Regions from separate parts of the Geobacillus sp. BMUD genome, predicted to be linked through region 1. Evidence: riboswitches for the same ligand, from Rfam matches in the RefSeq annotation. Region 1 holds a riboswitch; each other region holds the start of a gene.
The links. Region 1 has a riboswitch for cobalamin ahead of ETC05_RS09185 (ABC transporter substrate-binding protein). Riboswitches for the same ligand answer to the same signal wherever they lie in the genome.
Positions count from the first base shown of each region.

Region 2: it holds a riboswitch for cobalamin, as region 1 does, so the genes downstream of both, ETC05_RS12560 ((2Fe-2S) ferredoxin domain-containing protein) here and ETC05_RS09185 (ABC transporter substrate-binding protein) in region 1, are expected to answer to the same signal.
Region 3: it holds a riboswitch for cobalamin, as region 1 does, so the genes downstream of both, ETC05_RS00170 (ribonucleoside-diphosphate reductase subunit alpha) here and ETC05_RS09185 (ABC transporter substrate-binding protein) in region 1, are expected to answer to the same signal.

Region 1 is NZ_SDLA01000006.1:123,073-126,527, forward strand. Features, by position in the region: gene ETC05_RS09180 (FecCD family ABC transporter permease) at 1-288, opposite strand, end outside; gene ETC05_RS09185 (ABC transporter substrate-binding protein) at 275-1,234, opposite strand; cobalamin riboswitch at 1,375-1,573, opposite strand; gene ETC05_RS09190 (PH domain-containing protein) at 1,834-2,448, opposite strand; gene nagE (N-acetylglucosamine-specific PTS transporter subunit IIBC) at 2,618-3,455, opposite strand, start outside.
Region 2 is NZ_SDLA01000011.1:62,945-66,399, reverse strand. Features, by position in the region: gene ETC05_RS12580 (GNAT family N-acetyltransferase) at 1-89, opposite strand, end outside; gene ETC05_RS12575 (glycerophosphodiester phosphodiesterase family protein) at 208-1,089, opposite strand; tRNA gene ETC05_RS12570 (tRNA-Gln) at 1,263-1,334, shown strand; gene rraA (ribonuclease E activity regulator RraA) at 1,579-2,064, shown strand; cobalamin riboswitch at 2,124-2,317, shown strand; gene ETC05_RS12560 ((2Fe-2S) ferredoxin domain-containing protein) at 2,502-2,876, shown strand; gene ETC05_RS12555 (HoxN/HupN/NixA family nickel/cobalt transporter) at 2,879-3,455, shown strand, end outside.
Region 3 is NZ_SDLA01000001.1:36,252-39,706, reverse strand. Features, by position in the region: gene ETC05_RS00170 (ribonucleoside-diphosphate reductase subunit alpha) at 1-1,070, opposite strand, end outside; cobalamin riboswitch at 1,201-1,396, opposite strand; gene ETC05_RS00165 (ATP-binding cassette domain-containing protein) at 1,604-2,620, shown strand; gene ETC05_RS00160 (ABC transporter permease) at 2,617-3,432, shown strand.

The sequences.
Region 1 (3,455 bases):
GTCGGCGAGCGCGTTTTTCAAAAGTCCCTGAAACGCCGCCCCGGCAAGCGCCAACGAAGCGCCAACCAAAAAAGCGAGCACGACGCGCGGCAGGCGAATGGCCGTGACAATGGACACCCAATCGGCCGGAATGTCAGACGGAAGCGGCACCCCGAACCATTCGGCGGCGAGAATGCCAATAATAGAAGAAAAGGGAATCGACAGCGATCCTGTCGATATCCCTATGAGCAGCGAAAGGACGGCCGTTGTAACGGCCAAAGCGTACATCAGCGTTTTACTTGAACACATCCGGATAAACGGCTTTGGCAAGTTCCTCGACCCCTTCAACAAGGCGCGGGCCCGGGCGGCTCACTAAGTCGGTGTTGACGTCATACACCCGCTTGTTTTTCACCGCCGGCACGTCTTTCCAAGCGGGACGCGCAAGCACTTGCTTCGCCCCGCCGTATGTCGTGATGATGACATCCGGCTTATAGGCCACCGCTTTTTCTTCCGTCACCATCGGCCAACCTTCCAAGCCGCCGGCGACGTTTTTCGCTGAAATCACTTGAAGCATCTCATCCATGAACGTCCCTTTGCCGGCCGTATACAGCTGCGGCGGCGGCGACACTTCAATCCAAACGTTCGCTTGCTTATCGGCTGGAATTTGTTTTGCTTTTTCCTTGATTTGCGTCAATTTCTCCTTCATGCCGTGAATGATTTGTTCCGCTTTGTCCGCTGTCCCCGTCGCTTTGCCGATCAGTTCAATCGACGCATATACATCAGCAAACGACTTCGCATCATTGACGACAAGCACGGTGATGCCGGCGTCTTTCAATTGCTGCAGGCCATCGCGCGAGTTATGGGCGCTTGACGCATGAGCCAAGACAAGATCCGGTTTGAGGGAAATGATTTTCTCGACATTAAATTCCATCCCGCCGATTTTCGTTTTCGTTTTGACGTCTTCAGGGTAATTGTCAAAATCGCTGACGCCGACGATCTTATCGCCCAACCCCAACGCATAGGCGATTTCCGTATTGCTTGGGATGAGCGAGACGATCTTTTTCGGTTCCGCTTTGATGGTGACATCTTCCCCAAGCCCGTCTTTCACCGTCACCGGAAACGCTGCTTGTTCCGTTTTCGGCTCCTTTTGTTTCACCGGCTCGGCGTTATGGTTCGCCCCGCTGCTGCAACCGACCAGCACGGCAGCCAAAAAGAAGAACACCGCCACCACCGCCGGCCATGCCCAACGCTTCATCCGTCATTCCCCCTTCAGTGATGTATGTACAATAAAAAACGCCCATTCCGTCCGGTCGGGGAATGAGCGTGAAACAGACCGCCAATGGGCACAACAATGCCCTGTGCGACTGTTTCCGCGTCTCACCCCCCGAAGATTCGGAAACTGCGGCAAGCAAGGCAGGTCTACTGGCTCATGCTTCATCCTACTCTGAAGCCTTCCCGTACGGAAAACAGCGCAAGCCATCCGTCCGTACAGTGGCGATTTCATTTCGTCCGCATTGACAGTTGCGGGGACAGCTCCGGATTCCCACCGGATTCCCTATTAAGCCTTTTCGGCACCTTGCTGCGAATCGACTAAATAATTCGGATATGGACATTTTTATATTAAAGCAACATCGATCATTTGACAACCATCAATTTGCGACCGGGCGACAACAAGCAAGCGCCGCTCCTTGCGGCGGCTCAGCGTTCGTGTCCGCATGAAGTCACAAAACGCCGCCACGTTGCCTATCTCCACTCTCGCACCCTTCACCGTTTGGCAACGATGCGCTCCTTTGAAAAACAGGAAAGACGCCCCCCTCTGGCCCGGCGTCTTTCCCGAATGCAAGCTTCATCTCCTCACTGCTCGATGTATTTTTCAAACACAAAGCCGAAATCTTTCATCGTATAGTTCTTTTTCGCTTCCGTCAGCCATCGAAACGCGTATTCATTCACGGCCTGAAAATCAGCCGACACATTGGCGCCGTCGCTGCGCATGTTGGCAAACACCTTGGTCGCCAGCTCGAGGCTCCGCTCGGCATAGTCGAGCTTCATTTCATTTTCGCGGCAAATGTCGGCGATCGCAAGCAGCGATTTATACAAATCTTTCAGTTCCTCGATATGTTTTTTATGCACATCAATCGAGTAGGCGTGCGACCCGATTTTGAATTTGATTTCCGCGTCCAAATCGACCGTTCCGGCCGTCTCGAGCGACACGTCGGAAATCGGATGCTTATAGTAATCGTAGCGGCGCAGCGTCCGTTTTTTGCTTGTTGCACTCGTGCCGTCCAGATGAATGAGCGCGCGGTTGGTGAAGCAATACTCATCGGATTTCGATTTAATAAGGAAATAAATTTTTTCTCCATCCTCGTGCATCACGTAATCATCGGCGTCGACTTTGTCGTAGTCTTTCGGCTGAATGACCGAACCGATGTCGCTCAATCCAAGCACATCGGCCGCGACTTTTCCAAACATGCTCATTTCTCGCCCCGACCCCTTCCATTTTTCATTGGCTCGCGCCGCTCCGCAACGAGCAGCAACGCAGGTTGTTTTGGCAGAGCACCGCATCCTCTATAGTCATACGTGGAGGGCAAAAAAAAGTTTCATGTTTGCCAACCATTGAACGGCCCAACCATTTCGCTTTTTACTGTTTTCTCATCGCATTGGCTAAAAATTCGACATCCGTGCCAACAATCACTTGCAAGTCCGTTTGGTTGAGGCGAAGCACACCTTTCGCTCCCAAACGTTTCAATTCTGCTTCGTTGACTTTTGACATGTCTTTCACTTTTAGGCGCAAGCGTGTGACACAATTGTCAATTTGTGCGAGATTATCCTTTCCTCCCAACGCTTCGATATAGTTTGCAGCAAGGTCCTCGTATTTGACCCCCGACTGCGCCGCTCCGCTGTCGGTAAACTCGCCTTCTACGTCGTCTTCACGCCCCGGCGTTTTTAAATCAAGCTTCGTAATCAAGAAATAGAAAACAACGAAATAGATCACGGCATAGATGAGTCCTTGGACAATCAATAAATACGGTTTTTGCGCAATGCCGTAGTTTAAGAAAAAGTCAATCGCCCCAGCCGAAAACGTAAACCCGTGGTGGATGTCAAGCGCCGTCGCCACTGCGAGCGACAAGCCGGTCAACACGGCATGAACGACGTACAAGAGCGGCGATAAAAACATAAACAAAAATTCGATCGGTTCCGTAATCCCGGTTAAAAATGACGTCAACGCCACGCCAAGGAGCGCGCCCGCGACCGCTTTGCGCCGCTCTTTTTTCGCCGCGGCGATCATCGCCAGCGCTGCCGCCGGGAGACCGAACATCATCACCGGGAAGAAGCCGGCCATAAAAATGCCCGCATCCGGGTCACCGGCGAAAAAGCGGCTTAAATCGCCGGTTTTGCCGTTATATTCGCCAAAGACAAACCAGACAAAACTGTTTAACACATGGTGCAATCCGACAGGAATCAGCAGCCGGTTTAAG
Region 2 (3,455 bases), on a different contig from region 1:
AGAAAGCCGTATACGCGCTCAAGCTGCACGCGACGGCGGTCCGTTGTCACGGTAAACGGTCCGTTTTGGTAGTCGATGATCGTCCACATGATCCGGCCTCCTTTTTCATAAATGATACACCGAATCGGATCAGATGGAAACGATTTTGTTTTTAAACAATAATAATATTATGTAAACTAAAATCCCGGCCGTCTCCCTGAAGGCTAGTCAATGGTCGGGCGGCCGGCGGCAAGCGGCGATGCGAGCTGGGCGGTCGGGATAGTCGGTAAAGATCCCGTCCACGCCCATGGCGCATAGGCGCGCCAGATCGTGCGGCGCATTGACGGTATAGACATGGACGATGAGCCCGCGGCGATGGGCGGCGCGCACTCGCTCTTTGGTGACGGCCGAAAGCGGCAAGCCGATGCCATCGGCGTAGGAGGCGATTTGTCTCAGCCGTTGATCGTTCCAATGTTGCGCCTCCCTTCCGTCGATCAATTGGATGAGCGGAATGCCGCGCGGAATGAGCCGGCGCAGCGCCTCAAGGCTTTTTCGGGAAAACGATTGAAACATGACGCGGTCGGGGCGCAACATGTGATGGCTTTGCAGCAGGTGCGCGACGGCCTTTTCGATGCCGGGCTGTTTCGTTTCGATGTACAACGGGGCTTCCACACGCTCCGCTTTCAACAGCTGAATGACCTCATCAAGCGTCGGGACGCGCTCGCCGGCAAAGCGCGGAGCAAACCACGCCCCAGCATCCAACTTTTTGAGCTCACGAATTGAAAAATCGCTGACCTGCCATGGCGATCGGCGCGGATAGACTGTTTCGGCATTTGTCGTCCGGACGAGTGTGGCATCATGCAAAGCAACGAGCTTCCCGCCTCGGGTTGCCCGCACATCGACTTCGATATAGTCCGCCTGCATGCGGGCGGCGAGGCGGTAGGACGTGAGCGTATGCTCCGGCGCGTGTCCGGATGCGCCGCGGTGAGCGATGATGATCGGTTTCGGGGCGACGGACGGCTGTGCAGCGGTTGATGCGGCGAGGCCGAGCGGCAGGCACAATAACAACAACACATGAAGCCATTGGCGGAGGGCGGCGGTTCGGCGCAACGTCGTTCCCCCCTTTCTGTTTTGCATCATAATGCCCGGATGCGGCAGTTGTAAAGAGTTGGTTAAAACGTGCGGAAAATGCATCTGTATTTTGCCGCATGCAGCAAAATGATATTCGTTTTTTGCGCATAAAGAGCCGATTGGTGCTCCATACTATAAATGGCAATCAACGTTGGGCTATAGCCAAGCGGTAAGGCAACGGACTTTGACTCCGTGATGCGCTGGTTCGAATCCAGCTAGCCCAGCTGAATGGCCGGACGGGGCGGCATTCGCCACGTAGCCGGCAGGCAGAAACGGCTTCCGCCATGTCGTGCGGGGCCGTTTTTTCGTTCGCCGGACAGCGGGAACGAGCAAATACTTTCAACGTCCGGTTGTCTAGCAAGACTCCACATCCGATTTTCGAATATAAACAGCGCCGCAAAAAAAGGCGTAGTCGGCAGGACTTTGGCGAATGGCGGCGAATGCAAAAAGGGAAAGGGGAGAGCGACAATGAAAACAGCCGATTTATGCGATCAATTTTTAGACGAGTTGCAAGTATGCGAGTTGCCGTTCCAATCATATGGCGGAAAACAGATGTTTTCCGGGCCGATTGCGACGGTCGACGTGTTTGAGGACAACGTTCTTGTCCGGGAAGCGCTCGAGACCGTTCCAGCGGGGACGGTGCTTGTCATTGACGGAAAAGGGTCGCGCCGCGCCGCGCTATTAGGCGACCGGCTGGCGCAAATCGCTTGCGAGAGGGGGCTTGCTGGCGTCATCATCCACGGCTGCATCCGCGATTCAGCGGAAATTGGCGCCATGCCGATTGGAGTAATGGCGATCGGCACATGTCCCGTGAAAAGCAAAAAAGAAGGAAAAGGCGCCCGCGACGTTGTGCTCGAGTTTGGCGGCGTGCGCTGGGAGCCGGGCGCATACGTGTACGCCGATGCGGACGGCGTTGTCGTCGCGCGCGAAGATTTGTCAGTCAAAAATGGTTGACGGACGCCCCTAGGTTGTACTACGATGAAAACGGATGCTTGTTCCATGACAGTGTAGATATGGCGAAGAACAAACAAGGTGCCTAAGCCTGCTTAGGGGCTTGGGTGAAAAGGGAAGCCCGGTGAAAATCCGGCACGGTGCCCGCCACTGTGATGGGGAGCTTTGCGGCAGCAAGTCACTGAAGGATGCTTCGGGAAGACGCCGCCAAGCGATGATCCTAAGTCAGGAGACCTGCCTTGTTTGGATCGGACGGATGCCTACGGGACTATAGGCAGACGTGCGGGAGAATGATGGCTGCATAAGGCCTGTTTGGGTCGTTTATGACTTTTGTATACATTTTTCTGCACCTCTGCTGTAGAGGTGCTTTTTCTTTTGCCTGAAACCTGCCCGTCTGTCTGCATCTGAATTCTATCATTCTAGCCAAAAGGGGGGATTCGATGGCGACGTGGGACTTAACAGGGATGAAGCACCATGTGTTCATTTGCAACGGGGGGACGTGCCTCCGTCATGGCGGGGATGACGTCACATTGGCGGTCCGTGAAGAGATCACCCGCCTCGGGCTGGATGACCTCGTTCATACGACACGAACGCGCTGCAACGGCCGCTGCCAGGACGCGTGCGTGATGATCGTCTACCCGGACGGCATCTGGTACCGGCAGATGACGCCGGAGAAGGCAAAAGAGGTCATCCATCGCCATTTGCAAAGCGGCGAGCTGCTTCGTACATGGGCGACGTATGAATATTGTGAAGACGGGTTGGCCCGTCTTGACGGGACGGAGTCGGTTATTGGCATTCAAAAGAGGAGGATGTAATGATGGAATGGGCGAGTTATGCAATGTTAGCGATATTTCTCGGCATGCGTCATGGGATGGACAGCGACCATGTTGCGGCCATTGCGGATATGGTCGGAAGCGAGTCGCGGCGAAGACAGCAGTTGGCACTCGGAATCATGTACGCTATTGGACACGGAGCGATCGTGTTTGTCATGGGGATGGCGGCACTCGTAGTTGGTGCTCGGCTTCCCGAGTCGTCAGCCGCCGCCATTGAGCTCTTAGTTGGTGGTACGCTTGTGCTGCTTGGCGGGATGATGCTTTTTTCTCTTTTTCGGCGGGGTGAGGTGAAAAGCCGGTTTCAGCTCCTTTATGAGTTCGGCTATACGGTTACTCGATGGTTGCGGGGAGGGAGAGAAAGGGGCAGTTGCCGTCCTTTTTCGCATGTTGGTTGGGCTGGCGCCTTGATCATCGGCATCATTCATGGCATTGGCGTCGAAAGCCCGACCCAGCTAGCCATTATCACCCGCGCAGCCGGAAAAGTGCATGTGAGCGCCGCTGCCCTTCAGCTTGGGCTGTTTGTCGCCGGCCTGCTCATGGCGACGATGGCCACAGCGGCTG
Region 3 (3,455 bases), on a different contig from region 1:
TCGACCTGTTCCATGAACAAATCAGGGATGCAAACGCCGGTGAACAAGTCATGCGTCCGCAGTCGTTCGTCGCCGTTGTTGAGCCGCGCATCGAGAAACGCAAAAATATCTTTATGCCACACATCCAAATAGACGGAAATGGCTCCCTTTCGCTGCCCCAGCTGATCGACGCTCACCGCTGTGTTGTTCAGCTGCTTCATCCACGGGATGACGCCGGAGGAGACCCCTTTGAATCCTTTGATGTCGCTGCCGCGCGACCGGATTTTCCCTAAATAGACACCAATGCCGCCGCCCGATTTCGATAAATTGGCGATGTCGGTGTTGCTGTCGTAAATCCCTTGCAAACTGTCATCGACCGTGTCGACAAAGCAGCTCGACAGCTGGCCGTATGACTTCCCGGCGTTGGCAAGCGTCGGCGTCGCCACGGTCATGTATAGGTTGCTTAACGCCCAATACGCTTCCTTCACCAACTCAAGCCGCCGCTGCTGCGGTTCATTCGCCATGAGCGTCATGGCGATGACCAAAAATCGCTCCTGCGGCAATTCATACAGCCGCCGCTCATAATCGCGGGCCAAATACCGATCCGCAAGCGTGCGCAATCCTATGTACGTAAACAAGTTGTCCTTCTCCGGATCAAGAAGCGCACCGATGGACTCAATTTCTTCTTTCGTATAACGTTCAAGCAGCAGCGGATGATATACTCCTTGTTCCGTCAGCGCAACAAGGAGCGAGTAGAAATCGCCATACCGCTTGCGCTCCTCGTACCCGCGATGCCGTGCTGCCTCGCGGTACAGTTGCTGCAAATACAGCCGGGCGCACACAAACGTCCATTCCGGCTCCTCCTCACTAATATACGACAGCCCTTCCAAAATGGCGGTTTGATACAGCTGCTCGAAGGTGACCATCTCTTTTCGGCTGAGAAGCTGCCATACACGTTCTTCATATTCCTCGAGCGACAAACGGACAAAGTCTGCCGCCGCCTGCTCCACCAACCTAGCAAACTCCTCGCGCGAAAATGATTTCTCTTTTCCTTGATCATCGACAACAATAGACTTCGTGGACACTGTCATTCGTTTCCCCTCTCCTCCATAAAAAAATCCGCTCGGGCAGGCGAGCGGATGAAACGACAGACGGAAAAAGGCAGACGAACTCCCTTTTTCTTTTCCCCTATCGTTTCATCTTCTCACACCCCGAAGAACATGAAACGTTCCAAGCAAGGCAGGTCTCCTGACTCGTGCATCGTCCTACTTTGGGTCCTTCCCAGCGGCGCGCTGAATGGCTCTTGCCGCCAGTGGCCATCCCATTTCGTCCGCACATACAGTTGCGGGGGCAGTTCCGGATTCACACCGGATTCCCTATTAAGTCCTGATGGACACCATTGCTTGGCGAAACGATATATAGTTGTTTAAAAAAGAGAACAAAACAATATATAGTAGATGATCATCCTGATGGAACAAGCATATACCAAAACCGGGAGAATTGCAAGAGTGGGTGAATCAAATTTTCTCTTCCTCAAAAAATCATGCCGTTGTTCACATTCCGTTCATAAAAGCATGCTACGATTCACCATGTACGAGAATCATACGAAGGAGGGGGACACAAAATGGGATACAAACCCCAAATCTCACCCGCCCATCAAGAGTGGGCAGTGGAAACACACGAATTGGTGAAAACCTTTGGCGACCACCGGGCCGTGGACGGTCTCAATTTGCGTGTGCGCGCGGGCACCATCTATGGTGTGCTGGGCCCCAATGGTGCCGGCAAGACAACGACAATCCGAATGTTAGCGACGTTATTGCGCCCGGACGCCGGTTCCGCCCAAATTTTTGGGTACGACGTCGTCAAACAACCGCAAATCGTCCGGCAATTGATTGGTGTCACCGGTCAATACGCCTCTGTTGACGAAACGCTCAGCGCAACAGAGAATCTAATGATCTTTTCTAGGCTTCTGGGGCTGAGCCGAACAGAAGCAAGGCGAAAAACAAGCGAATTATTGGAGGAATTTGGCTTGACAGAAGCAGCCAAGCGCCCATTGAAACATTTCTCTGGCGGTATGCGCCGGCGTCTGGATCTCGCCGCCAGCCTCATTGCCCAGCCGCCGCTCATTTTTCTTGACGAACCGACCACCGGACTCGACCCGCGCACGCGCAATCAAATGTGGGAAACGATCCGGCGCTTGGTGAATATGGGGACAACGGTGCTGCTGACAACCCAATATTTACAAGAAGCGGACGAATTGGCAGACCGCATCGCCGTAATTGATCACGGCCGAGTCGTCGCTGAAGGGACACCCGATGAACTCAAGGCGTCCATCGGTCAATCGTCATTGCAAGTCAAGCTGCAACATCCTGGAGAGATCGAAACGGCCAAGCGCATCATTGAGCGCGTTCTCCATGTTCGGCCGACAGTATCCTTAGAAACCGGGAACATCACGGCGCCGATGGCCGATCCAGACCATGTGACGGACCTGCTTGTCGCCTTGCGTCAAGAGGGCATCCACTTAACCGAGTTAAGTGTGCAAAAACCAACCCTCGATGAGGTCTTTCTGACCATTACCGGCCATGGAGTGGAAAAACGTGCAGATGAATCCAATGATGTAAGGGAGGAAGCGATGAGATGAAACCAGTGTCTCCTCAATTGGAGGTCAAACGCCAACAGAAAAACCGTACAAGCGTTTCCCAAGCTGTACGAAATTCGCTGACGATGGCCTATCGTGGTTTGTTGAAGGTGCGGCGCACACCCGAACAATTATTTGACGTCACTTTTCAGCCGATTATCTTCACCTTGATGTTTACCTACATCTTTGGTGGAGCCATCGCGGGGAATGTTCATAACTACTTGCCCATGATCATTCCCGGCATTCTCATCCAAACGTTGATCGGGGCTTCCGTCACTTCAGGAGTTCAACTTCGCGATGATATGGATAAAGGCGTGTTCGACCGCTTTAAATCGCTGCCGATCGCCCGCATCGCTCCGTTGGCTGGGGCGTTATTAGCCGATGTAGTCCGCTATGTCATCGCCACCACCCTGACGTTTGCCATGGGATTTCTTATCGGCTACCGTCCGGAAGGAGGGATCGCCAGTGTGGCGCTTGCAGGCGTTTTCGCCATTGGATGCGCGTGGGCCGTCAGCTGGATCTTTGCCTTCTTCGGCGTCATTGCCCGTCATGCGGCCGCTGTACAGGGAATCTCCATGCTGGCGTTGTTCCCACTGATGTTTGTATCGAATGCGTTCGTGCCGATCAAGACGATGCCCGATTGGCTACAATGGATTGCCAAAGTCAATCCCATTTCCCATATGATCGCGGCCGTCCGCGAGTTGACGAATCACGGAACGATAGGCACCGATTTCGTCCTCTCCTTGCTCGGCGCGGCGGCCATTGTTGCGATCTTTGCTCCGATCACCGTTCGTGTCTATATGCGCCGGGCATAACCACTGGGGATGTCCGCGATGAG